Linked DNA regions of Pigmentiphaga aceris. The protein of the gene in region 1 interacts with the protein of each later gene in a pairwise test. Links are inferred from orthologs where the notes say so. Each region holds a gene or a part of one and is shown on either strand. Other genes may lie near its edges.

The links.
Region 2: the proteins of FXN63_RS17860 (region 1) and FXN63_RS23920 interact in binary tests that used the Escherichia coli proteins (3 or more experiments, as listed by UniProt). The link is inferred for Pigmentiphaga aceris from one-to-one orthologs.

What each region holds. Positions count from the first base shown.
Region 1 is NZ_CP043046.1:4,126,306-4,142,112, reverse strand. What follows is about bases 7,908-11,246. They hold FXN63_RS17860 (sensor histidine kinase), read right to left. Parts: upstream 10,907-11,246; coding sequence 8,108-10,906; downstream 7,908-8,107. Other genes in these bases: kdpC (potassium-transporting ATPase subunit KdpC), read right to left, coding at 10,998-11,246. Outside these bases: FXN63_RS17915 (FMN-binding glutamate synthase family protein), read right to left, coding at 1-479; arsC (arsenate reductase (glutaredoxin)), read right to left, coding at 628-999; FXN63_RS17905 (glutathione S-transferase family protein), read right to left, coding at 1,047-1,658; FXN63_RS17900 (DUF7822 domain-containing protein), read right to left, coding at 1,679-2,233; FXN63_RS17895 (DUF1993 domain-containing protein), read left to right, coding at 2,397-2,903; FXN63_RS17890 (hypothetical protein), read left to right, coding at 2,939-3,658; FXN63_RS17885 (pirin family protein), read right to left, coding at 3,722-4,630; dapA (4-hydroxy-tetrahydrodipicolinate synthase), read right to left, coding at 4,728-5,726; FXN63_RS17875 (hypothetical protein), read right to left, coding at 5,742-6,074; FXN63_RS17870 (TorF family putative porin), read right to left, coding at 6,247-7,047; two-component system response regulator KdpE, read right to left, coding at 7,184-7,876; more of kdpC, read right to left, coding at 11,247-11,657; potassium-transporting ATPase subunit KdpB, read right to left, coding at 11,762-13,867; potassium-transporting ATPase subunit KdpA, read right to left, coding at 13,943-15,751; kdpF (K(+)-transporting ATPase subunit F), read right to left, coding at 15,751-15,807. UniProt on the Escherichia coli protein: Member of the two-component regulatory system KdpD/KdpE involved in the regulation of the kdp operon. KdpD may function as a membrane-associated protein kinase that phosphorylates KdpE in response to environmental signals.
Region 2 is NZ_CP043046.1:5,552,537-5,567,832, forward strand. The notes cover bases 2,475-5,302. They hold FXN63_RS23920 (PTS sugar transporter subunit IIA), read left to right. Parts: upstream 2,475-3,568; coding sequence 3,569-4,036; downstream 4,037-5,302. Other genes in these bases: FXN63_RS23910 (RNA polymerase factor sigma-54), read left to right, coding at 2,475-2,648; hpf (ribosome hibernation-promoting factor, HPF/YfiA family), read left to right, coding at 2,935-3,267; hprK (HPr(Ser) kinase/phosphatase), read left to right, coding at 4,041-4,970; rapZ (RNase adapter RapZ), read left to right, coding at 5,023-5,302. Also shown: lipopolysaccharide transport periplasmic protein LptA, read left to right, coding at 1-316; lptB (LPS export ABC transporter ATP-binding protein), read left to right, coding at 313-1,122; more of FXN63_RS23910, read left to right, coding at 1,161-2,474; more of rapZ, read left to right, coding at 5,303-5,925; FXN63_RS27315 (septal ring lytic transglycosylase RlpA family protein), read left to right, coding at 6,006-7,145; FXN63_RS26835 (hypothetical protein), read right to left, coding at 7,367-7,534; rsmI (16S rRNA (cytidine(1402)-2'-O)-methyltransferase), read right to left, coding at 7,584-8,654; FXN63_RS23945 (YraN family protein), read left to right, coding at 8,687-9,274; FXN63_RS23950 (phosphoheptose isomerase), read left to right, coding at 9,345-9,935; FXN63_RS23955 (BON domain-containing protein), read left to right, coding at 9,937-10,617; FXN63_RS23960 (TlpA disulfide reductase family protein), read left to right, coding at 10,791-11,336; FXN63_RS23965 (hypothetical protein), read right to left, coding at 11,435-12,049; FXN63_RS23970 (FAD-dependent oxidoreductase), read right to left, coding at 12,249-13,991; FXN63_RS23975 (SDR family NAD(P)-dependent oxidoreductase), read right to left, coding at 13,988-14,719; FXN63_RS23980 (SDR family NAD(P)-dependent oxidoreductase), read right to left, coding at 14,897-15,296. UniProt on the Escherichia coli protein: Seems to have a role in regulating nitrogen assimilation.

The DNA.
Region 1 (15,807 bases):
TTGGCCGACAGGGCACCAAAACTCATTGCCGAGATGTTCAGCACCGACATCGAATAAGGCTGCGTGCAGTCCGCGCCACCCACTGAAATGCGGAAATCGCTGTCGGCAATGTGAATGGGAGCCATCGAGTGATTGATCCACTCGTAGCCATCGCCGTACACGTCACGCTGCGTACCGAAGGGACGCTTGTCGATTTCCTGTTTGGCGCGCTGGTAGACCAGCGAGCGCTGCGCACGCGAGAAGGGCGCAGCGTTGGTGTCGTCTTCCAGGAAATACTGGCGGATTTCAGGGCGAATCAGTTCGAACAGGAAACGCAGGTTGCCCAGCACCGGGTAGTTGCGGCGAATGGCGCGGCGGGTCTGGATCAGGTCGTAGACGCCCAGAATGAACAGCGCCGTACAGGGGATGGCCAACCACAACCAGATCAGACCTTGCGAAACAGCCAGCGGCCAACTGATGAGGGTGCCCAGGAAAGTCAGGGCGAGAACTGCGTGACGGGGGATCAGGAAGTGCACGAACGTCTCCTTGCCCCGCAGTCGGCGCGGCGCGTGGGTGCGCGCGCGTTGGCGGGGGCAAGCTAGTATCGCCCAGCTTTGCTTCAGCTCGACAGCAGATCAACCCAGCAGATCAATCGTCCTTGTTTTGCGGCGACAGCAGTTCCAGCACTTTCTCTGCAGGCCGGCACAGACGCGTACCGAATTCACTGACCACGATAGGGCGGTTGATCAGCACCGGGTCTTCGATCATCGCATCCAGCAACTCGTCGTCGCTCAGCGCCGGGTTGGCCAGCCCGCGCTCCTCATAGACCGTGCCCTTGTCGCGCAAGACATCGCGCACCGGCACGCCCATCGCGGCGATCAGGCCTTTCAAGGTTTCGCGGCTGGGCGGCGTCTTCAGGTATTCGATGACGGTGGGCTCGACCCCGCTGTTGCGGATCATCTCCAGCACGTTTCGGGACGTGCCGCAGGACGGGTTGTGATAGATCGTGATGTCGTGCATGGTGGGCCTGCAGGGGATTTGAGTGTTCAGAAGGGTGCCGAGCGGGCTCAGGCACCGCCTTTTTCGATGGCGCGCTGGTACGCGGGGCGTGCTTCGATGCGGGCGACGAATGCGGTCAGGTTGGGGTAGGCATCGGTTCCGCACAGGCGAAGCGCCAACTGCGCCACGAAAGACAACTGGATGTCCGCACCGCTCAGTTCATTGCCAACGACGAATTCCCTGTCCGCCAGCTCACTGTTCAGGAAGCCAAGATGGCGTTGCATTTCGCTGTCGATGCGCGGTTGCAGCGCTGCCACGCCGTCGCCCAGGCGGCGGGTGTAGATCTGCAGCAGCATCGGCAGCATGGCAGAGCCTTCGGCGTAATGCAGGAATTGCAGGTAGCGGTAGTAGTCCGGCGTGTCGATTGCCGGGGCCAGACGGCCGTTGCCGTAACGGCGCACCAGGTATTCGACGATGGCACCCGATTCGAAGACCACTTGTTCACCATCACGAATCACAGGGGCCTTGCCCAGCGGGTGGATGGCTTCCAGTTCGGGCGGTGCCAGGCGCGTTTCCGGGTCGCGCGTGTGCACCACCAGTTGGTAGTCCAGGCCAAGCTCTTCCAGCAGCCAGGTAATGCGAAGCGAGCGCGATTCGGTCAGGTGGTGGACTTCGATCATGGAGGTTCCGTGGGTGAAAATCAGTCGGTGAGATCGAAGTAGAGCACGTTCGACCAGTTATCCAGGCCGAGTTCGGCCAAGGCTTCTTCCGATGTCTGGTGCGCGCTGTCGGGTCCGCCACGGTAGCCCGGCTGAAGGGCGGTCAGCATGGCTTCCGCGTCCTGGTCTACCTGTTCGATGCTGGCCAGCATGCGCGCATTGAGCTGCGCCATGTCATCGTCTTCCATGTCGTACAGCTCGCCGGATTCCAGCACCAGCCAGGTTTGCTGATTGTCCGTGTCATCCAGAAAGGCCAGCGCCTCGGCGATCATCGGCTGTGCGTCGGGCAGGGTGATGCGTGACAGAAACGCGCGAAGCTTTTCCACGCCTTGTGCGTAGTCACCCACGATCGCAATCTCTTCGGGCAGATTCCAGATGGTCGAGGGGCAGGTCCGTGGGTTGCCCGACAGCAGCAGCCTGTAGACCAGCGGGGTGTCCCAGGCCCATTCCGAGATGCCGATTCGCTTGCGTTCGGCGGGAGCGGCGTGGTGGTCGGGTACGACGTTGGTGGAATACAGGTAGCTTCGGTTGGCCAAGATCAGGCTCCAGGGATGGGGAGTCGAGTTTGTAGCGGCTTGCACGTCCAATGGCTAGGAAGGTCAGGTAAAAATTCCTACGCATCGTGTCTGCGGTGACCTGCGTTGACCGCGTCCTGCAAGGCGCATAGAGTGCTGGCATTCATCAGCCAGGGGTATCTCCGTGTCTCTCTCCTACTATCAAGCTTCCGTTCCAGTGTTCCTGCGTGGTTTCGAAAATCTGTCGGGCGTGCTCGACAAGGCGGCGGCGCACGTGGCGCTCAGCGGGATCGAAGAGGCGACGCTGGTCGATGCCCGGCTGGCCCCTGACATGTACCCGCTGGCGCGCCAGGTCCAGATCGCCACCGATGCCGCCAAGGGTTGTGCGGCTCGCCTGGCAGGAATCGAGATCCCCAGCTTTGCAGACGACGAAACCACCATCGAGCAACTGCAGGCACGCATTGCCAAAACCGTCGATTTTCTGAAAAGTGTCGATTCGGCCTTGATCAACGCGGGTGCGGACCGTGTGATCGAACTCAAGATTGGTGGTGCGCCGATTCAGTTCACGGCGCAGGCCTATTTGCTGACCTTTGCGCTGCCGAATTTCTATTTCCACCTGACCACCACCTACGCGATTTTGCGTGCCAATGGGGTGCCGCTGGGCAAAATGGATTTCCTTGGCAAGCCGTAAATATCGATGTGATATTGCGTCGGTATTGAAAGCGAGTGGTACATGACAACTGGATGACAGCTTCATGTAATACATTGGGGGTCGATTTATCGTCCCCCAATTTTTTCATGTATCGCAATGCTTTGCTTCACCCGGTCAGGCTGCTGACCGGATTTGTCCTTCTCGGCCTTTTATCCTGTTATCCGCTGTCCTTTGTCATGCCGGCTCGTATGGGCTGGGAGAACGGCGCAGTGGAAAACATCCAGGTCGTCGTGTTGTTGATCGGGTTGATGCTTGCCATTGCCTACGCCGCCCGCACTGTTGACAGGGTGGAACATCGTTTCTGGCTGATGGTGGCCCCGTTCTGGCTGATATTCATCGGCCGTGAATTGAGCTGGGGCGCAGTATTTCTGAAGCCCATTCATATCAATGAAGAAGGGCCGGGATTTTCGTCCAGCCTGCTTTGGTACAAACCGGCGGTTTATCCGTTTCTTGGTTTGCTGCTGGCAGTCAGCGCCTACCTGATATTGCGCCACCGGCTGTGGCGGGTCATATGGAAGTTGATTCGCAATGGCCAGTTTCCCTTGCTGCAGCTGGGGCTGAGCGTCATCGCCATTTTGGTGTCGACCAATACCGAGGGTCATGGCTGGCATGATTTCAATCTGCCCAAACCACAGTTGCAGGTAATGGAAGAGCTGGTGGAAGTGGCTGCCTACGTGTCCTTGCTCGCGGCTCAGTTGCGTATTCGGTATGGGATGGGGCTGATCAAGCGTTGATAAAGCGTTGATCAGACGCTGAACCGTTGCCAGACGGTTCAGTGTCTTATGTTCTGAATCAGATCAGGACAAGGGTTCGATGCGCGGCGGGGCTGCCTGGTGCGGCAGCGGAATGAATTCTTCGTCATCATCAGGCGGCAGCGCAATGCGGCCGGATTCCCAGTCGTCCTTGGCCTGTTCGATGCGCTCCTTGCGCGACGACACGAAGTTCCACCAGATGTGGCGTGGGCCAACCGAATCACCGCCCAGCAGCATCAGCACCGCGCCTGCGGTACCGGCTTTCAGGGTCGGGTCGTCTCCCACACGGTCGAACACCAGCATCTGGCCGGCCACGTGCGGCTGGCCGCCTACCTCGATGCTGCCTGACGCGATGTAGATGGCGCGTTCTTCATAGCCACGCGGCAGCGTGAAGCTGGCACCGGCTTGCAGCACCGCATGCACGTAGAACAGCGGCGAATGGGTTTTCACCTTGCTGTGCAGGCCGTAGGCTTCGCCAGCAATCAGGCGCATCCAGATATCGCCGTCGCGTGCTTCCGGTAGCGCTTCGACCAGGTAGTTATCGAAACTGGGGTCGGTTTCCTCATCGGCTTCGGGCAGCGCCACCCAGGACTGCAGCAGTTCGAGGCCCTGGCCGGCAAACGCAGCCGGGTCTTCGAAACGCTCGGAATGGGAAATGCCACGCCCGGCCGTCATCCAGTTGACCTCGCCCGGCACAATGACCTGCTTGACGCCCAGGCTGTCGCGGTGCGTGACATTGCCACTGAACAGGTAGCTGACCGTGGACAGGCCAATGTGCGGATGCGGTCGCACATCCACCTTGCGTACTTCCTGCGCGGGCAACTGAACCGGACCGGCATGGTCCAGAAAGATGAACGGCCCGACCATGCGCCGTTTGGCGAACGGCAGAATGCGTTGCACCAGCAGGCCGTGACCCAAGTCGGCGCGGCGGGGATCGATGACCATTGTCAGCATGGCGAAGCTCCAGGTTGGATGGCGCCTGGATGCAAGCGCCCGCGCCGATCTTACCTTGACCGTCAATACCGACGTCAGCCCTATAAGTGTCTTGAATTCACTGGCTGAAGAGAGTAGAAGCTGCGCGCTGCCGCTCTGTGGAAGGCGCATCGATCCGCAGCATTGCCTTGTCGATTCTGGCGGCTAGTGCATCTGATGCGGGTGTCATGGGCAGGCGAAGCTCGTCTGCAATCCAGCCTTGGGATGCGAGCAGCTTTTTGACTGGAGCCGGGCTGGGTTCTTCAAACAGCAGCCGGATCAAGGGGCGCAGCGGATCGAACAAGCTTCGCGCTGTGTCGGCCTGACCCGCGTGCGCCAGACGCATTACTTCCACCATGCGTTGGGGGAATACGTGCGCCACGACGGGAATGGCACCTTGGCCGCCGCGCAGGGCGTGGTCGAGAAACGCATCGTCTTCGCCGCACAGCACGGGGATTGCATTGCGTCGGACCAGGGTATCCAGCATGTCGGGATCGCATTCCTTGACGGCAGCAAACTGCGGGTCGCGTGCCAGCGTTTCCAGGGTCGCAACATCCATGGCAACACCGGTGCGTCTGGGTACGTTGTAGAGCATCAAGGGGCGCTGCGTGGCGCGCGCCAGTTGATGGTAGTGCCAGGCAATACCGTCTGCGGAGGGACGCAGGTAGTAGGGCGGGGGCACCAGGTAACCCGCCAGATTCAGGCGATCCAGGCGACGGATGTCATCGCAGACCTTGCGGGTGTCGACGCCGCCCATGCCAACAACGATGGGCAGGGCGTCGGGCAAGGTCTGCACGGCTTGCACCATGGCCAACTTCTCGGCCGTGCTGAGCAAGTTGCCTTCGCCAGTGGACCCGAACAACACCAGGCCCGTGATGCCTGCACGCCGATAGTGATCGGCAAGTTGCACGGCGGCGTCCATGTCCACCTTGCCGTGGCGCATGGGGGTGATCATGGGCAGCCAGATGCCGGTGAACTGCGCGCGTTCAGCCTTGCATGGCAGGCTTGAACGGCTGGCCTCGCTGTCCGCAGATGTCGTCGAAGCAGGGGCCGGTCGGGTGGGAAAAACTTCAGTCATGAGATATGTCATGACTTAGTGCGTGGCCGCGCTGATCGAAGGCTGCACACGACCGAATTCGGCACCGGGCAGGTCACGCATGATCGCGTGCATCAGGCTGTCAACACCACTGCGCGTGGTGCGCAGCGACAGCGTGACGCAGGCGCGCGCGTGGTCGACTTTCATCACATAGATGTCCACGGAATCTCCCAGTGCAGCATGCAAGGCGCGCCGCACGCCCAGTGCATCGCGCGTTTCCACACGCAGCGTCAGCTGGACGGATTCGGCAAGCGGTGCTTGCGGCGCAGCGTGGCGCGCCATCAGCAAGGGGGAGTACGTGGACTGATGATGAAACTGTCGTGAGGCCATGTCTGTGATCGGCGGTCCCCGCATCTGCGGTGACCGTATCGGCGAGTGGATAAGGATTCCAATATAGGAATTGCCGCATAAACCCCTCGCAAAGAAACGCGTGCTGACCGTAAAGATTGCGTCAATGCGATGTGCCCGGTTTACGGTGCCGGGCACGATCCTTCACAAGCGATCAGAAAGCCTGGGTAAGCGTCAGCAAGGCGGCCTCTCGCCCCATGAAGCGGCCTTTGGCATTGGTGTAGACGCTGCGCTTGGCGTTGGTGTCCACGTAAGCCAGTGACACCGTCAAGCCCTTGGCAAGTTCTTTGGACAGACCAAGTTTCCAGTCCAGATACGACGCGTCGGCTACGTTGCGGACATACTGGTATCCCACGTGTGCATTGGCCGTGAGGCCCCAGAAACCGGTGTCCAGGTTGGCGCTCAGGTCGTAGTACTGGCTATGCCTGCTGCCCGCGAAACCGAACAGGTTGGTCAGTGCATTCGAGTATTTGAAATTGAACACGCCGTAACCCACGCTTGCATACACCTCGGTGGTGTTTGGGCTGGTGTAGCCGGTCGGATAGTCGCCGGGGTAGTAGTAGCGCAAGACACCAGCATCCAGCATCACGTCGTTGGCCAACTTGGTCTTGAAACCGGCGTAGAAGTCCATTTCCAGCGGCGCGGATACCGCCGGGCTGCTGTCGTCCAGCCAGCTGACGTTGGAATTCCAGTTGCCGATGTAGAAACCGCTGGCATGATTGAGATCGAAGCCGCCTTGCAGTGCGGGGTGGCTGTTGGTCTGCATCAGGCCGCGATAGCGGTACTCGCTGGCCAGTGACAGATTGGCGGTCAGGGTGTAGTCGGACGAGGTGCTGGCAGGGGTTGAGCCAGGTTCAGTCGCCGTTGACTGGGCCAGTGCAAACGGGCTGAATGCGATACCGGCGACGACAAAAAAACCTGCGGCCAAGCGCTGGGGAATACGTGGCAAAGACATGCATTTCTTCCTGAGGTGACAAGCGTTTCAAGCGAGCCGCCACAGTAGAGAGAAGCGCATAAATGCCGAGACAATAATCCGGGCGTTTGTATAAGAAAAAGGTAAAAGCCGAGCAGCGAATCTGCTCCCCCTGGAGTCAGCCCGCGAACCGATACCCCACACCCACTTCCGTCAGCAGAAACACGGGCTGTGCCGGATCGGCCTCCAGCTTGCCGCGCAGATGGCCCATGTAAATACGCAGGTAGTGGTTGTCTTCCACATGGCTTGGCCCCCATACCTGGCGCAGCAATTCCCGATGGGTCATGACCTTGCCGCGCTGTGATACCAGGGCTGACAGCAGCCGGTACTCCATGGCGGTCAGATGCAGGTGTTCACCCGCCTTGGTCACGGTGCGACGCGACAAGTCCAGGTTGATGTTGCCGAAGTTGATTTCCGCCGAATGTTCGCCCGCCAGCCGCACCTGTCGGCGCAGCAGCACGCGCACACGTGCCACCAGTTCACCCACGCCAAAAGGCTTGGTCAGGTAGTCGTCTGCGCCGGCATCAAGCGCGCCGATCTTGTCGGATTCCGCGCTGCGGGCCGACAGCACCAGCACCGGTACGTCGGTCCAGCCACGCAGCTCGGTGATCAAGGTCATGCCGTCTGCATCGGGCAGGCCCAGATCGAGAATGACCAGATCAGGATGGCGCGTGCCGGCTTCGATCAAGCCACGTTTGACGGTCTCGGCTTCGAACACCACCCAGCCTTCGGCTTCCAATGCAGAGCGCACGAAACGCCGGATGTTCAAGTCGTCTTCGATCAGCAGCAAGGTGGGCTGGTAACCGTTGATGGGCGCGGTTTTTTCCAGCGCCGTGGTGCTCGTCCGCGTGTTCATTGCTGTGTGGATCTCCGTGCTTGTTTCAGTGCTCGTTTCAATGCGTCGTTCTGCATTTCCTGGACATTCGGCGGGTGTGTTGCCAACTGTCTGGTGTCCAGGTAATTCACCAATTTTATGAGTCAGCTTGGTCTTCAGTTTTACAGAGGTTCAGCCCGATTCGCTCGACCAGTTTCGCTCAATCCATCATGCCTGTTCATTCGGCAATTCCACATCCTCTGGCAGTTCCGCCAGCATCGCAGGCGGCGTGCCCAGCGGCAGCGTGAAGACAAACCGGGCACCGGCTCCGTCCGCACGCTCTACCCAGATCCGGCCTTGATGCGCGCTGATGATGGCCTCGCATACTGCCAGGCCCAGGCCGACGCCGGGCGTGGCCGACTCACGTTCACCACGTGTGAACTTGTCGAAGATGCGTCGCTCGGACCCTTCCGGCACACCAGGGCCGTGGTCTGTGACCGATACGCGCATCAGTTCGCCATCGACCTGCGCATCCATGTGGATGGCGCTGCCGACGGGGGCATATTTGGCGGCGTTTTCCAGCAGGTTGCACAAGACGCGTTCGATCAATACGCCGTCGCACTCCACCAGGGGCAGCGCGGACAAGCTGGCAATTCGCACCGGGTGGCGCAACAGCGCCTCACGCATGACTGCCAACGCCGCACCCACCAGTTCTTCCATCGACTGCCACTCGCGCCGCAACGGGGCTTCGCGGCTTTGCAGGCGCGCCATGTCCAGCAGGTTGACCACCAGCGCGTGCATGCGCTGGGCCTGGTCACGCATCCGGGCCAGGTCGTCCTGAACGTTGGATGGCAGGTCTTGTGCGGTGCGCATCAAGGTTTCTGCCGTGCCGATCAGACCCGTCAACGGGGTGCGCAGGTCGTGCGACACGGCGGCCAGCACCGAATTGCGCAGCTTTTCCGATTCCACATTGACCAGCGCCTGCTGCGCAACCTCCACGTAGTGCAGACGTTCCAGCGCGATCGCGATCAGGGTGGCATAGGCTTCCAGTTCACGCCGGGCATCGGGGCGGGCCAGCGATTCACCGGCTGGCGTCTCGATTGCCAGCACCCCGCGCACCCGCATGGGTGCCTTCAAAGGCAGGTACAGCAAGGGGCTGTTCGACAAGGTGTTGGTGCCTGCACCTGCGGCCTGCCCGTGGTCGTAGACCCACTGCGCCAGCGCCGATTCCAGCGCCTGCATGCCATTGTCTTCACGCGATGCCAGCTTCAGTCGATCATCTGGCCCCAGGATGTACAAGGCGCAGCGCGACCCGAAGGCGGCGTGGATGAAGGTGGCGGCAGAGTCCACGATCTGTTCGGGCATCAGCACCGACGACAGCTCGCGCGCGAATTCGTACAAGCCCCGTGCATCGGCCTCGCGTTTGACCGAACGTTCTGCCTGCATGCGCAGCCCGGCGGTCAGTTGGCCGATCACCATGCCCACGCCCAGCAGCACCACAAAGGTCAGCAGGTACTGCACGTCCGACACGCCGAACGAGGCAATCGGGTCCACAAAAAAGAAGTCGAACAAACCTACGCTGATCAGTGCAGCCAAGGCGGCCGGGCCGCGCCCGTGGCGCAATGCAACGACGACTACCGCCAGCAGAAACAGCATCACGATGTTGGTCTGATGCAGGATCGGGAAGACCAGCGCCGACAAGCCGGTGGCCACGGCGCAGTACAGCAGCGCCCACGCATACGCAGCCCAGCTTTTGCCTGCCTTGGGCGCGGGCGTGTTGTTCACGGTACTGGGATCGCGGCGCGGAATGGGCGCGGCAGCAACCGTGGGGGCACCCAGCCGGATCACGTCCATGCCGGGGCAGGCCGCTGCCAACTGGTCAGCAAAGCTATGGCGGTGCCAGATCCAACCGGGTGCCAGCACCGCTGACAACAAGGCCGACAAGGACCAGCGCAGCACCGGCGAGCGACCGGCGCGCCCGCGCCCGACAACCGCTTTGGTGACGTTGTGCCGGCGCACGTAACGCACCACGGCATCTACCATGTCGCCGCCTGCCAGGGTCTCGGTGCGAGCACCCAATGAATCGGCCAGCGCCAGCGCACTTTGCAGGCGGTCGTGGGCAGCATCCCCTTGCGGTTTGACGCGCAAGGTTTCGATGGTGATCACATGCAGCTCGCATTCCAGCTGCTGCGCCAGGCGATGCGCATTGCGCACCACGTAGTCGGCATCGGCGTCGCCCGCCAGGCAGGCAACCACCGCTTCGCGGGTGCGCCACACGGCATCGATCGAGCGGTCCTGGCGATATTCCAGCACGTCATCGTCAACGTGTTCGGCCGTGCGGCGCAGGGCCAGTTCACGCAGCGCAAACAGATTGCCCTTGCGAAAGAAATTGCCTGCTGCATGACGGGCCTGTTCGGGCAGATAGACCTTGCCTTCTTTCAGCCTGCGCAGCAGTTCATCGGCCGACAGATCGACCAGAATGATCTCGTTGGCCGCATCGAAGACCGTGTCGGGCACGGTCTCCCAGACGCGCACACCGGTAATGCCGCTGACCGCGTCATTCAGGCTGTCCAGGTGCTGCACGTTCAGGCTGGTCCACACGTCGATGCCGGCCGCCAGCAGGTCTTCGATGTCTTGCCAACGTTTGGCATGGCGGGATTCCGGCGCGTTGGAGTGCGCCATCTCGTCCACCAGAATCAAGGACGGCGCACGCGTCAGCGCAGCGTCCAGGTCGAATTCTTCCAGCGTGTGGCCACGATAGCTGATCTGCTTGCGCGGCAGCACAGGCAGGCCGACCAGCAGCGCCTCGGTTTCGCGCCGTTTGTGGGTCTCGATGATGCCGGCCACCACGTCGCGGCCTTCCGCGTGTTGGGCGCGTGCCGCCTGCAACATGGCGTAGGTCTTGCCCACGCCCGCCGACGCACCGAAGTACACCCGCAGCTTGCCGCGCGCCGCGTTGCGGTCGGCGGCGTTCAGGTGTTCGAGCAAGGCGTCAGGGTCGGGGCGGTCGGGGCTGGTTGAGGCCATCGTGGTTGGATGCGAATGAAAATATCAGGCCGGGGAAAAATCAAGCATGGGCGGATTTGGCTGGATCTCCTAACCCCAGCTACCACGCCGCTTATTGCTGCTTCGCTTCATCCAGCGCCAGATTCAGCGTCAGCACATTCACCACCGGCTCGCCCAATATACCGATCAGGGGCCGTTCGGTGTGCGCCTGGATCAGCGCATGGACGTTATCCAGCGACAGCTTGCGCAGACGCGCCACGCGGGCCGCCTGATAGTTGGCGGCTGCCGGACTGATGTGTGGGTCCAGCCCGCTGGCCGAGGTCGACACCAGGTCCACGGGAATTTGCGCGCTATTGCCAGGGTCTGCCTGGCGCAACGCTTCGATTCTGGCCACGACGGCATCACGCAGCGCCGGGTTGGTTGGGCCCAGGTTGGAACCGCTGGATGCGCTGGCGTTGTAGGGCATCGGGCCAGTGGCAGACGGGCGTCCCCAGAAGTATTGCGGTGAACTGAAGGCTTGGCCGATGAGGGTCGATCCGACCACCTTGCCGTCGCGTTCGATCAACGAACCCGAGGCTTGGAAGGGAAACATCAGTTTGGCGACGCCAGTAGTGGCCAGCGGGTAGAGCACGCCGGTGACCAGCGTCAAGGCCGCGAACAAGACCAGGGCAGGGCGCAGCACGCCGCTGCGTTCGGGGAAGCGGGCGGGGGTGCCACCGTGGGTGCCTCGTTGACCGGCATCCGAGGGAATAGGAAGAGTAGGGCTGTTCATGGAAGTGTTCCGTATTCAAGATGCGGATGCCTGGGGGCACCCGCGACAGTTTCAGAGGCAAGGCAATTGGGCCGAATCAGATGAGAGCATCACGCCCATGCATCTCAGGCCAGCCCCAGCACGGTCAGGATCATGTCGATGGCCTTGATGCCGACAAAGGGCACCAGCAGGCCACCCAGGCCATAGATCAGCAGGTTGCGACGCAGCAGCACGGCGGCACCCAGCGGGCGGTAACGCACACCTTTCAAGGCCAGCGGGATCAGCGCCACAATGATCAACGCGTTGAAGATCACGGCCGACAAAATGGCCGACGAGGGCGTGGTCAGCTGCATCACGTTCAATACGCCCAACTGCGGATACACCGCCGCAAACGCCGCCGGGATGATCGCGAAATACTTGGCCACGTCGTTGGCCACGCTGAAGGTGGTGAGCGACCCGCGTGTCATCAGCATCTGCTTGCCGATTTCCACGATCTCGATCAGCTTGGTCGGGTTGGAATCCAGGTCGACCATGTTGCCGGCCTCTTTCGCGGCCTGTGTGCCGGAATTCATGGCCACGGCCACATCTGCCTGGGCCAAGGCCGGCGCGTCGTTGGTGCCGTCGCCGGTCATCGCCACCAGGCGACCTTCAGCCTGATAACTGCGAATCAGCTTCAGCTTGGCCTCGGGCGTGGCTTCCGCCAGGAAATCATCCACGCCGGCTTCGGCCGCAATGCTGGCCGCTGTCAGCTTGTTGTCGCCGGTGATCATCACGGTCTTGATGCCCATGCCACGCAGCTCACCAAAGCGCGCCTGGATATCGGGTTTGACGATGTCTTTCAGTTCGACAATGCCCAGTGCGCGCGCACCGTCACTGACCATCAACGGGGTGCTGCCACGGCGCGCCACGTCGTCGGCCAGGCGGCGGGTGGCGTCACTGACCGTGCCGCCTTGCGAGATGACCCAGGTAGCCACTGAATCGACCGCGCCTTTGCGCAGCACGCGCTCGCCCAGGTCCAGCCCGCTCATGCGTGTCTGGGCAGTGAAGGGCACGGCCACGCCATCGACCGCCCCGGCCTGCGATTGCGTCACGCGGTCGGCCAGCACCACGATGCTGCGGCCTTCCGGGGTTTCATCGGCAATCGAGGCCAGGCGTGCGGCCTGCGCCAAATCCTGCACCGACACGCCTTGCGCCGGCAGGAAGTTCGAGGCCTGGCGATTGCCGAAGGTGATGGTGCCGGTCTTGTCCAGCAACAACACGTCCACGTCGCCAGCGGCTTCCACCGCACGGCCAGATGTGGCGATGACGTTGGCCTGCATCATGCGGCTCATGCCGGCCACGCCAATGGCAGACAGCAGGCCGCCGATGGTGGTGGGGATCAGACACACCAGCAGCGCCACCAACACGGTCACGGTGACCACTGAACCAGCACCGGCTGCGTTCACCGCATACAGCGAGAAGGGCAGCAAGGTGGCCACGACCAGCAGGAACACAATCGTCAGACCCACCAGCAAGATGGTCAGCGCGATTTCGTTCGGTGTTTTCTGGCGCTTGGCACCTTCCACCATGGCGATCATGCGATCCAGGAAACTCTCCCCCGGGTTGGACACGATCTCTACGAAAATCCAGTCCGACAAGACCCGCGTGCCGCCTGTGACGGATGAGAAATCACCGCCCGATTCGCGAATCACCGGGGCCGATTCACCGGTGATGGCGCTCTCATCGACCGAGGCCAAACCAGCCAGCACCAGGCCATCGCCAGGGATGGTGCCGCCGGCTTCGACCAGCACCACGTCACCTTTGCGCAGGTCGGCCGAGGCACGTTCAGTGGTGCGGCTGCGCCAGGCATCGGCGTTTGCGCCTTTGGCATCGGCAAGCCGGAAGTCTTTCAAATAACGCGCCATGACGGTGGTGCGCAGACCGCGCAGCGCAGCGGCCTGTTGTTTGCCACGGCCTTCGGCCAAGGCTTCCGCAAAGTTGGCGAACAGCACCGTGAACCACAGCCAGATGGTGATCGCCAGAATGAAGCCTGCCGGCGCTTCGGCCTCGCCCAGCACGGCCATGATCCACAGCACGGTGGTCAGCATGCTGCCCACGTACACCACAAACATCACCGGGTTCTTGATCTGCGCAGCGGGTGAAAGTTTGCGGAAACTGTCGATCAGTGCGGGCATCAGCAGCGCGCCGGACAACAGGCCGAAGGGTTTGGCCGCAGGCATTGCCGACGGCATATCAGCGTCGCGAGCGGCCGTGGCCGTCGTCGCGACAGGATGATGGAACTTGCTCATGTCAGTGTTCCGTGACAATCAAGGTTGAAGATGTTCGGCAACCGGGCCGAGTGCGAGCGCCGGCACGTAGGTAAGCGCACCCACCAGCAGCACGGCACCGATCAGCAGCACGACAAACAGGGGGCCGGTGGTGGGCATGGTGCCGGGGCCGGCCGGGATACGGCGCTTGGTGGCCATGGACCCTGCCAGGGCCAGCACCGCGACGATGATCGCGAAACGGCCGAACCACATCGCCAGGCCAAGCAACACGTTGTAGAAGGGCGTGTTGGCCGACAGGCCCGCAAAGGCGCTGCCGTTGTTGTTGCCGGCTGAAGACAGCGCATACAGGATTTCCGAGAAACCATGCACGCCCGGGTTCAGCACGCCGGCCTGGCCTGCACTGGTCATCACGGCGATGGCGGTGCCGGTGAGCACCAGCAGCGGCGTCACCAGAATCACCACGGCGATCATCTTCATGTCGAAGGCGTTGATCTTCTTGCCCAGGTATTCCGGCGTGCGTCCGATCATCAGGCCGGCGATGAACACCGCAAGAATGGCGAAGGCCAACATGCCGTACAGCCCCGAGCCCACGCCGCCGAACACCACTTCACCCAGCTGCATCAACAACATCGGCGACAAGCCGCCCATGGCCGTCAGCGAGTCGTGCATGCCATTGACCGCCCCGCACGATGCGGCAGTAGTCACCACGGCAAACAATGCGGTGGCGCTGATGCCGAAGCGGCTTTCCTTGCCTTCCATGTTGCCGCCCGGAGCCAGCGAGGAATGCACCGCGTCCACACCGGGTTGGGCCAGCATCAGATTGGCCTGCTGTTCGAAGTGCCCGGTGATGACAGCAAACACCACGAACAGCGCCGTCATTGCCGACAGAATCGCCACGCCTTGCCAGCGATTGCCAACCATTTCTCCGAAGGTGAAACACAGCGCAGCCGGGATCAGGAAGATCGCCAGCATCTGCAGGAAGTTGCTTAATGCAGTGGGATTTTCAAACGGATGAGCAGAGTTGGCATTGAAGAAGCCACCGCCATTGGTGCCCAGCAATTTGATGGCTTCCTGAGACGCCACCGGACCCATCGCAATGTTCTGCGTGCTGGCGGTGGCTGGGTCGGTCAGCGCAACGCCTTGGGCGTCTTTCAACGGTGTGCCAACTGCGTCCACACGCGGGTTGTCGTAGCTGACGGTTTCTATCGTCTGCACGACTTTGTAGTCGTCGAAGTTCTGAATCACACCCTGGCCAACCAGCGCCACGGCTAGCAGCAATGACAGCGGCAGCAGCACGTACAAGGTGATGCGAACCAGATCGACCCAGAAGTTGCCGATGGTGCTCAGTTGATGGCGAACCAGGCCGCGCACCAGCGCAAACAACACGGCAATGCCGGTCGCGGCAGACACGAAGTTCTGCACGGTAAGCGCCAGCATCTGCGTCAGATAACTCATGGTCGCCTCGCCGCTGTAGCCTTGCCAGTTGGTGTTGCTGACAAAGCTGATGGCGGTATTGAAAGCGGAATCTGGCGAGATGTCGGGCAGGCCAGCCGGGTTCAGGGGCAGGCCGCCTTGCAGACGTTGCAGCGCATACAGCACCAGCACGCCTAGCGCGCTGAAAGCCAGCAGCGACACAGCATATTGCTTCCAGCCCATTTCCCGATCCGGGTTGACGCCAGCCAGGCGGTAGAAGCCGCGTTCCAGCGGTCGCCCCCAGGCGGTCATGAACCGGGCTCCCGTTCCGCCGCCACCTTCCACCGCCACGCGGATATACCGCCCCAGGAAGGGGGCGATGACAAACAGGACGGCCAGGTAAAGACCCAGCAGTCCGACAAATTCGGCGTTCATCAGAATTTCTCCGGCTTGAACAGGGCAAACACCAGATAGACCAGCAGCAGGGCGGC
Region 2 (15,296 bases), 1.4 Mb from region 1 along the record:
CTTCATCGACCAGGCGCTGGTCAAACGCCTGGCCTGCGGCGTGGTGCAGGACGAAATCCGTGGCCAGGTCGTGATCTATGACCAGCGCACGGAAACCTACAGCGCCCAGGGCGGCCCGCGTTCACCTCAGGCCAACCAGCGCGTGCGCACGGTCATCCAGTCCAAGACCGCTGGCACGACCGAAGCCCCGTCGGGCCCGCCGGCAACCGCCTGCCCGCCCACTGCCTCCACGGCAAAGCCGGCTGCTGGTGCTGCCGCCAAGCCCGCCGCGCCGGCCGTCAAGGCACCGGCTCCCGCGACCGGAGCCCGTCAATGACGGTGGATGCACGCCATGCCGATGCAGGTGCGTCGGTCACGCAACCGCTGTCCGCGCACGGCAAGACCGGCAAGCTGGTTGCCACCGGCCTGCGCAAGTCCTACGGCGGCCGCACGGTCGTCAAAGACGTATCGGTCGATGTGAACAGCGGTGAAGTGGTTGGTCTGCTCGGCCCCAACGGTGCGGGCAAGACCACCTGTTTCTACATGATCGTCGGCCTGGTGCCGGCAGATGCGGGCCAAATCTCCATCGACAACGAGGTGGTCACGCCCCTGCCTATTCACCAGCGCGCGCACCGTGGACTGTCTTACCTGCCGCAGGATGCGTCGGTGTTTCGTCGCCTGTCGGTCGAAGACAATATCCGCGCCGTGCTTGAACTTCAGCGCGACGAGCGCGACAAGCCGCTGAAGAAAGCAGAGATCGAGGCCCGCCTGGATTCGCTGCTCGATGAACTGCAGATTCAGCATATTCGTCCGAACGCCGCTATTTCGCTGTCGGGCGGTGAACGACGCCGCGTGGAAATCGCACGCGCACTGGCCACCAGCCCGCGCTTCATCCTGCTGGATGAACCGTTTGCCGGTGTCGATCCGATCGCCGTGATCGAAATCCAGCGCATCGTGCGTTTCCTGAAAGGCCGTGGCATCGGCGTATTGATCACCGACCACAACGTACGCGAGACGCTGGGCATCTGCGACCGCGCCTACATCATCAGCGAGGGCACGGTGCTGGCTGCCGGCCACCCCGACGAGATCGTGATGGACCCGGCCGTGCGCCGCGTCTATCTCGGCGAACACTTCAAGATGTGAGGGCGTCAGTCATGTCGATCCCTTGCGTGCGCTAGGCCATGCTCAAGGCCTCGCTCCAGCTTCGCACTGCGCAGCACCTGACGCTGACGCCCCAACTGCAACAGGCGATTCGCCTGCTGCAGTTGTCGACGCTCGAACTCGAACAAGAGATCGAACAAGTCCTGCGTGACAACCCGCTGCTGGAACGCGAGGACGAACCGGCCCAGGTTTCGCTGCACGCCGACAATGACATGTCCAACGGCAGCGACACCTCGCATCAGGACGCGCCCGAGCCCGCCCAGGAAGTCGACATGGAGCGGGACTCCACCACCGGGGGCGAAGATGCGCCGCCGATGCGTGAAACCGATTCGCTGTGGAACGACCTGCCTGCCTCGCGCGGCGACGATGACGACGAACCGAGCGGTCCGCAGATCGCCGCCAGCACCGCCACGCTGCGCGAACACCTGCTGGAACAGTTGTCGGTCACGCTTGGCTCGGCCCGTGACAAGGCGCTGGCACAACTGCTGATCGATGCACTGGATGACAACGGCTACCTGAGCGTACCGCTGGAAGAAGTGGCAGAAATGTTGCCGCCGGAACTGGAAATCGACCAGGACGAACTGCGCACGGCGCTGGCCCTGGTGCAGTCTTTCGATCCGCCTGGCGTGGGTGCGCGTGACACCGCCGAATGCATCGGCCTGCAACTGCGCAATCCCGATGTCACCCGACTGCCCGAAGCACGCGATCCGTCGGTGCTGTCCTGCGCCCGCGCGATTGCGCGTGCGCACTTGCCCTTGCTGGCGGCACGCGACTACGCCAAGCTGCGTCGCAGCCTGAAGTGCGATGACGACACCTTGCGCTCGGCGCAGGCGCTGATCCGACGTCTGACGCCGCGTCCTGGTTCCCAGTTCTCTGCCACGGCGGCCGACTACGTGGTGCCCGACGTGGTGGTGCGCAAGCTTGGCAAGCAGTGGGTCGTGCATCTGAATTCAGAAGCGATGCCACGTCTGCGCATCAATCATCTGTACGCCCAGCTGCTCAAGAGCGATCGCAGCTGCGCCCATGCCGGCCTGTCGGCACAGCTGCAAGAGGCCCGTTGGCTGATCCGCAATGTGCGCCAGCGCTTCGACACCATCCTTCGGGTGTCGCAAGCCATTGTCGATCGTCAACATGGCTTCTTCGATCATGGTGAAGTCGCCATGCGCCCGCTTGTGCTTCGCGAAATTGCGGATACACTGGGGCTGCACGAGTCGACCATTTCTCGCGTCACTACGCAGAAGTACATGCTCACGCCGTTCGGTACCTTCGAACTCAAGCATTTCTTCGGTAGCCATGTCGCGACGGAAACCGGTGGTGCCGCATCGTCAACCGCGATACGCGCCTTGATCAAACAGCTCGTCAGCGCGGAGGATCCTACCCAGCCGCTTTCGGACAGTCAGCTTGCTCAGACCCTGGGTGAACAGGGCATCGTGGTCGCGCGCCGCACCGTCGCGAAGTACCGCGAAGCACTCCAGATCCCGCCGGTTTCCCTGCGCAAGTCGATCTGAAATGCCCGCCGCAACATGCGGCAATGATCAGGGCAATCCCCTAGCGTGCTGTTGCCAAAAGTTGCTTGAAGCGTAGCGATCGGACCCGATCTAATAGGTGTTGGCGACGCGGTCTCCACCACCTGCCAGCCACCTCGATTGCGTGGCAAGACAGCCGGCACTGCTGGCGCAACGCAAACGATGTGGCACGCAGTGCGGGCCACCCGGCAAGCACCGGATTTCCGGCAAGCGGCCAGTCCCGGGAGACTCAACTTCCGGGGTTTCAACGCTCGAAGGAGGGCTTTACATGAATCTGAGCATCAGCGGTCATCATCTCGAGGTCACCCCTGCTATTCGCGAGTATGTGATGAACAAGCTCGCGCGTGTCCTGAGACACTTCGATCATGTCATCGATGTGAACGTGGTTCTCTCGGTCGAAAAGTTGATGCAGAAGGCCGACATCACCATGCACGTGACCGGTAAGGATCTCCACTGCGAAGCTGAAGACGAAAACCTGTATGCCGCTATCGATGCACTTGCCGACAAGCTTGACCGTCAATTGTTAAAGTACAAAGACAAAGTCCAGCAGACTCGCGTTCCCGAAGCGGTCAAGAAACAATATGTCGCGTCCGACCTATAAGTTTTAGGCATCGCGCCTCGGTCTCAGTGACCGAGCGACATTGAGCAGACAGGCCCGCCGGAATGCGGGCCTTGTTGTTGGATGGCAGCAAATGCACGGCATTTCCCGACACGTTCGCGTCGATCGGTTTTTTGGCCCCGGGACAAGCAGGGCTATAATCGCCCGCTGTCCAACAGGAGATGTCCGTCTGCGGGCGTGACAGAAGCTGAATATCAGCTGAAAATCAGCATGTACGTTGCGTACATTGATTTACTTTCCGGCTCACTCCGGCCCACGCTCGCAAGCCAGGCGCAGATAGAACATGAATCTGATCTCACGGATCCTGCCTCCTTCCAACATCCTTCTGGATCTGGAAGCGACCAGCAAGAAACGCGTATTCGAACAGGCTGGACTGCTGTTCGAAAACAATCACGGCATCGCCCGCTCGGCGGTTTTTGACAGCTTGTTTTCGCGCGAGCGCCTGGGCTCTACCGGCCTGGGTCAAGGCGTGGCGGTCCCGCATGGCCGGATCAAAGGCCTGACCGACGCGGTCGCCGCCTTTGTGCGCCTGTCGGCCCCGATCCCCTTCGACTCGCCGGACGGCAAGCCTGTTCGCCTGATGGTGTTCCTGCTGGTGCCGGAAAAGGCTACCCAGCAGCATCTGGAAATCCTGTCCGAACTGGCCCAGATCCTGTCGAACAGCCAGCTGCGCGACACGCTCAGCACCGAGACCGATGCCGGTGCGGTGCATGCCGTGTTCAGCCAATGGGTACCGGCGGAAGCCTCGTAAAGCCATGCTGACCATCCAGACCCTGTTCGACGAGAACGCCGAGAAGATGTCGCTGACGTGGATCGCCGGCGAGTTGGGCGGCAGCACGCATGCATTGCCCGACGAGTGCCTGGGCGCATCCGATCTGGTTGGTCACTTGAACCTGATCCACCCGGCCCGTATCCAGGTCTTTGGTCACTCCGAATACGCGTACTACCAGCGTTTCGAAGCGCGCAAGCGTCATCACCACCTGGATGAACTGGTCAGTGGCGGCGTGCCCGCGCTGGTCATGGCCGAAGGCCTGGTTGCGCCTGACGACCTGATCGAACATTGCCGACAGTCCAACGTGCCGCTGCTGGCGTCGCCGCTGCTGGCATCGCAGGTGATCGACCTGCTGCGCATCTACTTCGCCAAGAAGCTTGCGGCCACCACCACGGTACATGGCGTGTTCATGGACGTGCTGGGCATGGGCGTACTGATCTCGGGCGAATCCGGCCTGGGCAAAAGCGAACTGGCGCTGGAACTGATTTCGCGCGGTCATGGCCTGGTGGCTGATGATGCGGTGGAATTCAGCCGCATCGCCCCGAACATTGTCGATGGCCGCTGCCCGACCTTGCTGCAGAACCTGCTGGAAGTCCGCGGCCTGGGGCTGCTGGATATCCGCGCGATCTTCGGCGAGACCTCGGTACGCCGCAAGATGAAGCTCAAGTTGATCGTCCATCTGGTGCGCAACACCTCGATGGAAGAACACTACGAGCGCCTGCCGATGCAGGCACTGACCCAGGACATTCTGGGCCTGCCGATCCGCAAGGTGGTGCTGCCGGTTGCTGCCGGCCGCAACTTGGCGGTGTTGGTGGAAGCCGCCGTGCGCAGCGCCATTTTGCAGCTGCGCGGCATCGATACCTTGTCAGACTTCATGGATCGCCAGATGCAGGCCATCCACGACAACGACTGAACCCGACCTTGAGGCTTGGCCCGTGGGTAGCTCGCATGCCACAATCGACCCCGTGTTAAGCGTCGTCTTCATTACTGGCATCTCGGGCTCAGGAAAGTCCGTGGCGTTGCGCATGCTGGAAGACGCGGGATATACCTGCGTCGACAACCTGCCCGTCCGTTTCCTCCACGAGTTCATCGGCATCGCGCATGACGAGCATCTGTCGCGCGTTGCCGTGGCGATCGACGCCCGTTCGCCGGGCGACATCGCCGAACTCCCCGACGTCATCACCGCCCTGCGCGCCCGTGGCACCGAGCTGCGGGTGGTGTTCCTGGACGCCAGCACCAGCACGCTGGCGCTGCGTTATTCAGAAACCCGCCGCCGCCATCCCCTGACCGACCGTCTGCAACGCGGTGGCACGCCGCCCTCGCTGGAAGCCTGCATTCTGGCCGAGCGCGAATTGCTGGCCCCGCTGTCGGAACTCGGTCATCTGATTGACACCACGAACCTGACCCCTGGTCAGCTGCGTGCGTGGGTGCGTGACCTGATCAAGGCAGACCGCCTGCCGCTGGTGCTGACTTTCCAGTCGTTTGCGTTCAAGCGCGGCATTCCGCTCGACACCGACCTGATGTTCGATGTGCGCTGCTTGCCCAACCCGCATTACGACCCGGTGCTGCGTCCGCTGACGGGCTGCGATGCGCCCGTGGCGCAATACCTGTCGGCCTTCCCGACCGTGAATGCGATGGTCGATGACATTGCGGGGTTTGTGGAACGCTGGCTGCCGCAATACATGCAGGACACCCGCAGTTATCTGACGGTCGCGATCGGTTGCACAGGTGGTCAGCACCGTTCGGTCTACATCGTTGAACGGCTTGGCGAACGATTCGCCGATCGAGGACAAGTGTTGATACGCCATCGCAACCAGCCGCATCTGCTGCTGCCGGTGCCCGACGGCCACGCGCCGCTTTCTACCTGACAGGACCCGTGCCGGCCATGCAGATCCGCTGCGTTTCTCATACGCTTTCTCGCACGTTCTCCCATACGCTTCCCGTCGCCATGTTGGCGGTTTCATTGCTGATTGCCGGTTGCGGCAGCAGCCCCAAGCGAGACAGCAGCACGGCCAGCAGCAGCGGTGGCGGCAGTTCGCGCGGCGGTGGCTACTACAAAGATGACGGCCCACCGGACCGTCCGCCCTCAGACCTGGAACTGGTGCCCGACGCAATGCCTGCGGTCGAACCGCTGGCCAGTGGCCCGAACCGCCCCTACAACGTGTTCGGCAAAAACTACACCCCCGACACGTCCGGGCGGCCGTATCGCGTGCAGGGACTGGCGTCCTGGTACGGCAAGAAGTTCCACGGCCAGAAGACCTCCAACGGCGACACCTACGACATGTACGGCATGAGCGCCGCACACACCACCTTGCCGATTCCCAGCTATGTGCGTGTCACGCGCGTGTCCACTGGCAAGACGGTGCTGTTGCGCGTCAATGACCGGGGTCCGTTCCACAGCGACCGCATCATCGACTTGTCATACACGGCGGCCGTGAAGCTGGGCATCCTGGGTGCGGGCAGTGCCGAAGTGGTGGTCGAACATCTGACGCCTACTGAGATCGCCCGCATTCGTGCTGAACGCGCGGGTGAACAAACCGAATACGCCAGCCGCGCACCGGCGACGGTGGCCATGCTGGAAGCCTCGGCTGCCGCCAGCACGGTTGCCCCGGCCCCGGCCTATATCAATACGCCTGCACCCTCGACCGGATTCGGCTCGCAAGACAGCTTGCCCGCCGACACGATTGCGGCAACTGCGCCCATTGCGTTCGGAGCGGCCCCGTCGCAAATCGAGGCCTTGCCGCCACCGGCACCGATGGCCCCCAGGCCAGTACCGGCTGCGCAGCCTGCCTACCCGTCTGCGTCGGCCGCATCGGCAGGCTTGTCAGCACCCAGCACTGCGGCGGCACCAGTATTGGACGGCGTGTATCTGCAACTGGGCGCGTTCAGCGGTCAGCAAAATGCCCAGGACCTGCTTGGCCGCCTGCGCAGCCAGCTGACCGACTGGGCCGAGCCGCTGCGCATCGTGCTGGTCGGCAACCTGCATCGTGTTCGCATCGGTCCGTATGCAGACCGTGTCACTGCGCAACTGGCGGCCAACCGGCTGCAGCAGCGGGTGAACATGACGGCGATGATCGTCACGCAATAAGCGGACGGCAAGGGGCCACAAGACAGTGGCTCCCTTGCGGACTGACATTACGTACGGCGCATCTGCTTGTGCCATCCCATACGCAGAACCCCTCACGGACAAATCGCTGTCGCAGCGCCCTGCCCGCGAGCCACACACCGAATACTGAAGCATCGCGCCCTTTGCGGAATCGCCATGCCTATGTTTGCGGCAAATGGGCTGGCTGGCGGTTTACCTGCTGGTCAGCTGCTTGATCTGAGCTTCAGCTTGCTTGCTGGCTTGATAGCTGGACTGGCTATCAACACCTCTGCCAGCCCGAACGTCAGCCCGAACGTCAGCCCGAACGTCAGCCCGAATGTCAGCCCGAACGTCAGCCCGAATGTCAGCTCAAATGTCAGCTCGCCAGCCAAGCTGCCGTTCAGTTTTCCGATTGGCCTGATCGGCGCAAACGCTCAGCCTTCAGTCCTCGTCTTCCTCTGCGTCATCTTCCTGCGCCTTGCGCAGTGTCAGCGCGTGCGCGTACAGCGCATCTCGCGGCACACCGGTAATGCGCGATGCCAGGCGCGCGGCGTCGCGCACGCTGGCCACTTCCATCAACCATTGCAGAATTTCGCCTGCACGGCCGTCGATTCTTTCTTCCGTTGCTACGGGCGGCGCGCTGATGATCAGCACAAATTCACCCTGCTCGCGGTGCGGTGCGTCGATCCAGGTCAGCGCCTCGCTGGCCGGCAAGGTCACGATTTCCTCGAAACGCTTGCTCAGTTCGCGGGCAATGGTAATGCCACGCTCGGCACCGCAGGTATCCACCACGTCGCGCAGCGTGTCACGCAAACGGTGTGGCGACTCGTAGATCACCACGGGCGCAGGCACCGCCGTCCATTGCGCCAGCCAGCGCTGACGCGCCACGCGCTTGGACGGCGCAAAGCCGGCGAAGACGAATGCCGGGTTCTCGTCGGTGGTCACGCCGCTGCCCATCAAGGCGGTGATGACGGCGCTGGCTCCCGGAATCGGCACCACGGTGAAACCTGCTTCGCGCACCGCACGAATCACCCGCGCACCCGGGTCGCTTACGCCCGGCGCACCCGCGTCGGACACCAGCGCCACACGCTCGCCCGCCGTCAGTCTGCCGACGATGGCCTGGGCCGCTTGTGCCTCGTTATGGCGGTGCGCAGCAATCAAGGGCGTGCGAATGCCCCAGGCATCGAGCATGGGACGGGTACTGCGGGTGTCCTCGGCGGCGATCACGTCACAGCGCTGCAAGGTCATCTGCGCACGCAGGCTCAGGTCGCCCAGGTTGCCGATCGGCGTGGCCACGACATACAGCGTGGATGCGGGCCAGTGCTGGGTGGCAACGCGCTCGGCCAGACGGGGCCAGACACTGGCGGCAGACGTCGCGATGTCGGATACATCCACACGCGCGTCGGCCGCATCAGCGGCAGTGTGGGCCGCGTCAGCCCCCGTAACGGGCAAGGGTGCCGCGTAGGCGTCGTCGGCATCGACGGCACCGGAAGAAGAAGGATCGATATGCATGCCGCCAGAATACCCGAGCAGGCGGCGGTGTCATGACGGATAAGTCGCGCGTGCTCAGTCCCGAGGCACGTCTGTTGGCAACACAACGACGCGCCCGCAAGCGGTGGCTGGCAAAAACGCGAACGGCGGCAGGTGAAACGCAGCCTGCATCCCCAACCAAGATCAAGGTCCGGCCAACAGGAAAGACCGCTGCCGCCGACGCACCATCATCAGGTTTCACACGGACGGCCCTGGACACGAGCGGACGAGAACTTGCGCGTCAGTCCCCCACCCAGCGCCACGGTGCAGAGCAAGAAGCGCTTGCACTTGCCCATCTCGAAAATGCTGGCTTGCAACTGCTTGCCCGCAACGTTGCCAGTCGGGTGGGCGAACTCGACCTGGTCATGCAGGACGGCGACATCCTGGTGTTTGTCGAAGTGCGCGCCCGCAGCTCATCGCGCTTCGGCGGCGCAGCGGCCAGCGTGACCTTCGCCAAACAGCAGCGCCTGACCCGCGCAGCCCAAGTTTTTCTGAAAACCGCATGGCGCGGCCCCGTACCACGCTGCCGTTTCGATGTCGTGGCAATCTCCCCGGAAGGCATCGCCTGGTTGCGTGACGCCTTCACCCCCAGTTACACCTGACGCGCACCGCGCAGCGCATGCACACCCGCAACAAGCCTGCACCCATGAGCCTGCATGCCATAATCCGCGCATGGATCTGACAGCCCGGGTCACCACCCACTTCCGCGACGCGATCGCGCTTCACGAACATGCCCTCGACACCTTGCCGGTTCTGACCGCCACGGCGATCGAGGCGATCTTCTTTGCCATCGCCAACGATGGCAAAGTGCTCGTTTGCGGCAACGGCGCTTCGGCAGCCGACGCACAGCGGTTCGTTTCCCACATGATCGGCCGCTTCGAGCGCGAACGGATGCCGCTGGCAGCCATCGCGCTTACTGCCGACACCGCCATCGTGACCGCGATCTCGAACGATCTCGGTTATGACCGCGCGTTCTCGCAGCAGGTGTATGCGCTTGGACATCCGGGCGACATCCTGGTGGTGTTGTCGGCCAGCGGCAATTCGCCAAGCGTGCTGCAGGCCATCGTCGCCGCGCACGAGCGCGACATGCGGGTGATCGCATTGACCGGTCACGGCGGCGGCGACGTTGCCGCGCTGCTGACCGAAGAAGACATCCACCTAAGCGTGCCGCACGAGCGCACGCCACGCATCCAGGAAATCCATCTGTTGCTGCTGCACGCCTTGTGCGACGGCATAGACGCCCAATTGCTAGGAGAAACCTGACATGACCCGTACTTCAATTGCATCGACGCTGCGCCCGATCGCCCTGGCCCTTGCCATCGCTTCCGGAGCAGCGGTACTGCAGGCCTGCGCGCCGATTCTTCTCGGCGGTGCCGCGATGGGTGTGGGTGGCATGGCGGTTACCGACCGGCGATCGGTGGGCATCCAGGTGGAAGATCAGAATATCGAGTTGAAGGCCGGCAGCCGCATCAGCGAAAAATTCGGCGACGCCGTGCACGTGAACGTCAACGCCTACAACCGCAAGCTGCTGCTGAGCGGCGAAGTGCCTAATGAGAACGCCAAGGCTGAAATCGAACGCCTGGTCGGCAGCATCGAAAACCTGCGTAGCGTGGTCAACGACCTGGCCGTGGCACCTGCAAGTTCGCTCACCACCCGGGCCAACGACTCGGTGCTGACCGGCAAGGTCAAAGCCACCTTGATCGACGCCAAAGACCTGTTCTCGAACGCATTCCGCGTCAACACCGACCGGGGCAACGTCTACCTGATGGGCATCGTTACCGAGCGCGAAGGCAAGCGCGCCTCGCAACTGGTGTCCACCATCCCCGGCATCCTGAAGGTTGTCGCTGTCTTCGACTACATCAGCGAAGGCGAATTGCAGGGCCTGTCCAAGGCCGAAGCCGAACGGCAGCAGGCCCGCGCCAACGCTGCACCGGTACCGCAATAAGGTCTGTTGACGGCTCACACCAAGCTGTCAGGAAGGCCGGAGTAAACTCATGGAACTTCCTGCACGTGGCCCTGGTCTGACCGGGGCTTGCGTGCAGCGCACGGTTGCCATGGCGCGATTGCCCGCGGCAACCGGAAACGGCGACGCGCACCCCGCCCCCCATGAGACCCGCCATGACTGCTTCCAGCACTGCCCCCCCCCTTCCCGCCAACCCGGCAAAACGCGGCCCCGCGAAATTCATCGTTGGCGCGGCGTTGGCAGCAGTCGTTGCAGCAGGCGCATGGTTTACGCTGGCACCCGCGCCCAAAGCGCCGGACGCAACCTTCACCTCGATCACTGGCGAAAAGATCACCACGGCCAGCCTGCGCGGCAAGGTCGTGCTGCTGAACTTCTGGGCCACCGACTGCGTCACCTGCGTCAAAGAGATGCCGATGATGGTGGACACCTACAAGAAGTACGCGCCGCAAGGCTACGAAATGGTGGCCGTGGCCATGCGTCACGATCCGCCGAACTACGTCTTGAACTTTGTCGAGACGCGTCAACTGCCCTTCAAGGTTGCACTCGACCCGATGGGCGAGCACGCCAAGACCTTCGGCAATGTGCAGATGACCCCCACGTCTTTGCTGATCGACCGTGAAGGTCGGATTCTGAAGCGCTATCTGGGTGAGCCCGACACTGCGGAATTCCACGCGGCGATCGAGAAGGCGCTGGCTAGCTGAGCGGCGCAGAGAGTCTGGCATCAAGACGCGTGATGCACATCACGCGTCTCACGATAGTCAATAAAAACGCAGTCCCACTATTGCTGACCGCATCGCCGCTAGATTGATATCGCGGCAAGCCCCTGCAATGCCTGAATCAACTTGGGCTTGGGTGCCGTCAACACATCGTCCTGAATACTGCACACCACCGACTTCAGCAATTCAGTGGTGTTGAGTTCAGTGCGCGTTGCCAAGCTCTGCAAGTCTTCGCTGACTCGCACGGGCACCTTCATCGACAAACGACGTCGTGCCACACCGCGATGCTCGGGAAACCTGACCAAAGCCTTGGCATGCATTGCCTTCAGCTTCGTTGCAAGCTGTGCATCGCCTGCGGCCTGGTGCAAAAAATAGCTCAGCAATACCCGCCGAAAATCTGTCGAGGCGCGGTGATCAATCGTGTGCACGGCGTAGTCCAGCACATCCACATAGATGGCAGGCAAGTTGGCTTCGATGGACGCCGTCGCCTCTTTGCGCGTCTTGCTGATGGCCGGCGTGGACTGTGCAGGGATCGATACGGTGGTGTCACAGACGTCGCACACGCCAACAAGAATGTTCTTCGCGACAGAAGACCCATCACTGAATGGAACGTCGCGTCGGCGAAACGTGGTGACGACGAGATCCGCACAGTGGCTGCACACCGCCCTGCTCTGGTCGCCTTCCTGGAAGATCTTCATGGACGTTCTCATTGGTGCACGCTGATGATTTTGGCGCAGTCATTCGACCCCTAAAAATACGACAATCTTCGTATAGAAAACAAGCTGATATTTGCTTGATGCAATCGAAGAGCATAGAAGGCATTGATGCGAGAGATATGCAAAGTGGACGTATCAGTCCAAGCGCGAAAGTACTGACACAGCGGTAATTACGCGCCAACTAACGCGCGGCCACCGTCGACGCCAACGCACGCCCTGCCAACCAACCGAAGGTCAGCCCCGGGCCTAGGGTGATACCAGGTGCGGGGTAGTTGCCGCCCATCACCGATTGCATGTCGTTGCCGACCACGTAAAGCCCGGGGATGGGCTGGCCAGTGGCGTCTAGCGCGCGCGCATGTGGATCGGTGGCAATGCCGTGGGCGGTGCCGATGTCGCCTGCGTAGACTTTCACGGCGTAGTAAGGGCCGTCAGCCAGCGGGGCCAGGCAGGGGTTGGGGTGGTGATCGGGATCGCCCAGGTAGCGGTTGTAAGCGGTGCTGCCTTTGCCGAAGTCGGTGTCTTCGCCGGCTGCGGCCAGGCGGTTGTAGCGGGCAATGGTGTCTGCCAGCGCAAGCGGGTCGATGCTTAGTTGTTGCGCCAATTCAGCCAGGGTGTCGCCGCGCAACAAATATCCGGCGTCGATCAGATGTTGACGCGGTCGACCGCCGGGCAGCGCCAGTCCCAAGCCCCATATGTCAATGAAGCGTTGGTCGCACACCAGGAAGGCCGGGATGCTGGGCACCTGCGCATGTGCGGCATACATGGCTTCGACAAACGCGTGGTACGAGGTGGCCTCGTTGACGAAGCGGCGGCCTGCGCTGTTGACGGCGATCAAGCCAGGTTTGGCACGGTCCCATACCAGGTGGGGGTAGCGTTGCACGCTGCCATCCGGGCGCGTGAGCAACGACACAGGTGCCCAGAATGCGGCATGGGTGTGGCCGGTTCCCAGTGCTGCACTGGCACTTGCGGCAATGCGGATGCCGTCGCCTGCGTTGCCTTTCGGGGACATCGACCACGGCCCGGTGGGGGCAGGATATTGTTCGTTGCGCCGTGCGGCATCCCACGGGAATCCACCGGTTGCCAGCACGACACCGCGGCGTGCGTGAATGCGTTTGGGCGCGCCATTGTCGTGGACCACGACACCGATCACTCGACCGTTTTCATCACGCACGAGCGCTTGCAGATCGGCCTTCAGGCGATACGCAATGCCACGCTGAAGCACTTGTTCGAACAGCTGCGCTGCCAGCGCATTTCCCAGCAGCAATCGCGTGCCGCGATGGTAGCCACGTGCACGGTCACTGACGTAGCGCAGCACCAGTTTCATGCCGTGTTTCCACGATGCAAAGGATCGCGTGACACGCAGCAGATGCTTGGCGTCGGTGATGTTGATCATCATGCCGCCCAGCACCAGAAACTCGGGCAAGGGGTCGCGCAACTCTTTGAAGTGCCGGCCTAGTTTGCGGCCATCAAATTCGGGGGGATCGAGCGAGCGGCCGCCCATCGCAGCCCCTGGCAGGTCGGGGTAGTAATCAGGCGAGGCAGTGCGTGCCACCAAGCGCAACACACCCTGGTGCGTGAAGTCTTCCAGCATCTTCGGGCCGGCATCCAGATAGGCGCGCAGCATGTCCGACGGTGCGGAATCCCCGACGGTTTGTTCCAGGTAGGTCCAGACTTTGTCGAAGGTATCGGGGTGACCGGCACCGGCTGACTGCGCATTCAAGGGCAGCCAGACCGCACCGCCCGACACGGCCGTCGAGCCGCCGATGCGATCGGTCTTTTCCAGCAGCAGCACGTTCAACCCCGCCAGCTTGGCGGTGATCGCCGCAGCCATGCCGGCAGCACCGCTGCCTACGATGATGGCGTCAACGGTTTCGTCCCAATCTCCATGATCGGGTTGGCGACTGGAAGCGTGGACGGCCGTCATGATCCCGATCCACCCAGCGATTTTCCGCCATCGACAAACAAGACCTGACCAGTGATGAACCCCATGTTGGGCGACACCAAAAAGGACACGGCGCGTGCGATGTCTTCCGGTCTGCCTGCCTTGCCTGTGGGTTGCAAGGCCAACTGCGCGGCAAGCCGTTCGGGCGTCAGTGCCTGCAGAATCGGCGTGTCGATCAGGCCCGGCGCAATGGCGTTGACGAGGATGCCACGCGGGGCCAACTCCATTGCGCTGGCGCGCGTGTAGCCCACCACGGCCGCTTTCGACGCCACATAGTGCGGATGGTTTTTCGCGCCCAGATAGGCACGCGACGCGATGTTGACGATGCGCGCGCCGTCTTCCATCTTGCGTGCTGCTTCCTGCGTCAAGGTGGCGACGGCCACCAGGTTGATCTCGTAGATGCGCCGGAAATCTTCGTTGGTCACATCCAGGAATTTGCGTTCGTCGAACAGGCCGGCGTTATTGACCAGCGCACGCAGCGGCGGCAGCTCGCGCACCAGCGCGCGCACTGCGGCTTCGTCGGTCAGGTCGATGGCACGGGCATCGACATTCAGGCCCTGTGCACGCAAGGACGCGGCTTCCTGTTCGGCCAAGGGGCCGTTGCGGTCTACCAGGATGACCTGGAAGCCGTCGCGTGCCAGTTGCTCGACGGTGGACCGGCCCATGCCGCTTGCGCCGCCCGTGACGAGCGCAAGGCCCAAAGGCGAAATGCCGTCTGCGATACCGGTGTGATGCGGGTCTGCAAGCGGCTGCGCACCACTGACGTGATCCACGTTGGACGTGCTCACAAGACTTTCACCGGCTTGTCCAGCTTCGTCCCGCGTGCCTGGATTCATAGCGTTGCTCACGTCCACTGCCCCCCCTGTCTGCACACTCATCCCCTTCCCTCACACCGCCAGAAAACCACCGTCGACAGGCAGCACCACACCCGTCACATACGTCGCCATGCTTGACGCCAGAAACACCACCGGTCCGACCACTTCGTCTGCCGTGCCTAGCCGGGCCAGCGGCGCACGGTTGGTGAACCAGTCGGTGCCGTGTTCGGTAGCCAATTGCGGCGCGGCCATGTCGGTGTCCATCAGGCCCGGTGCAACCGCGTTCACGCGGATTCCGAACGCAGCCAGGTCACGCGCCATCACTTGTGTGAGCGAGCGCACGCCGCCTTTCGACACCACGTAGCCGGTGCTTGAAATCCCGGTGGCAAAGGCCACGATGGATGACACATTCACGATGCAGCCGCGCCGCGCTTTCAGCAGCGGCACGAACGCGTGCGAGACTTCAAAACTG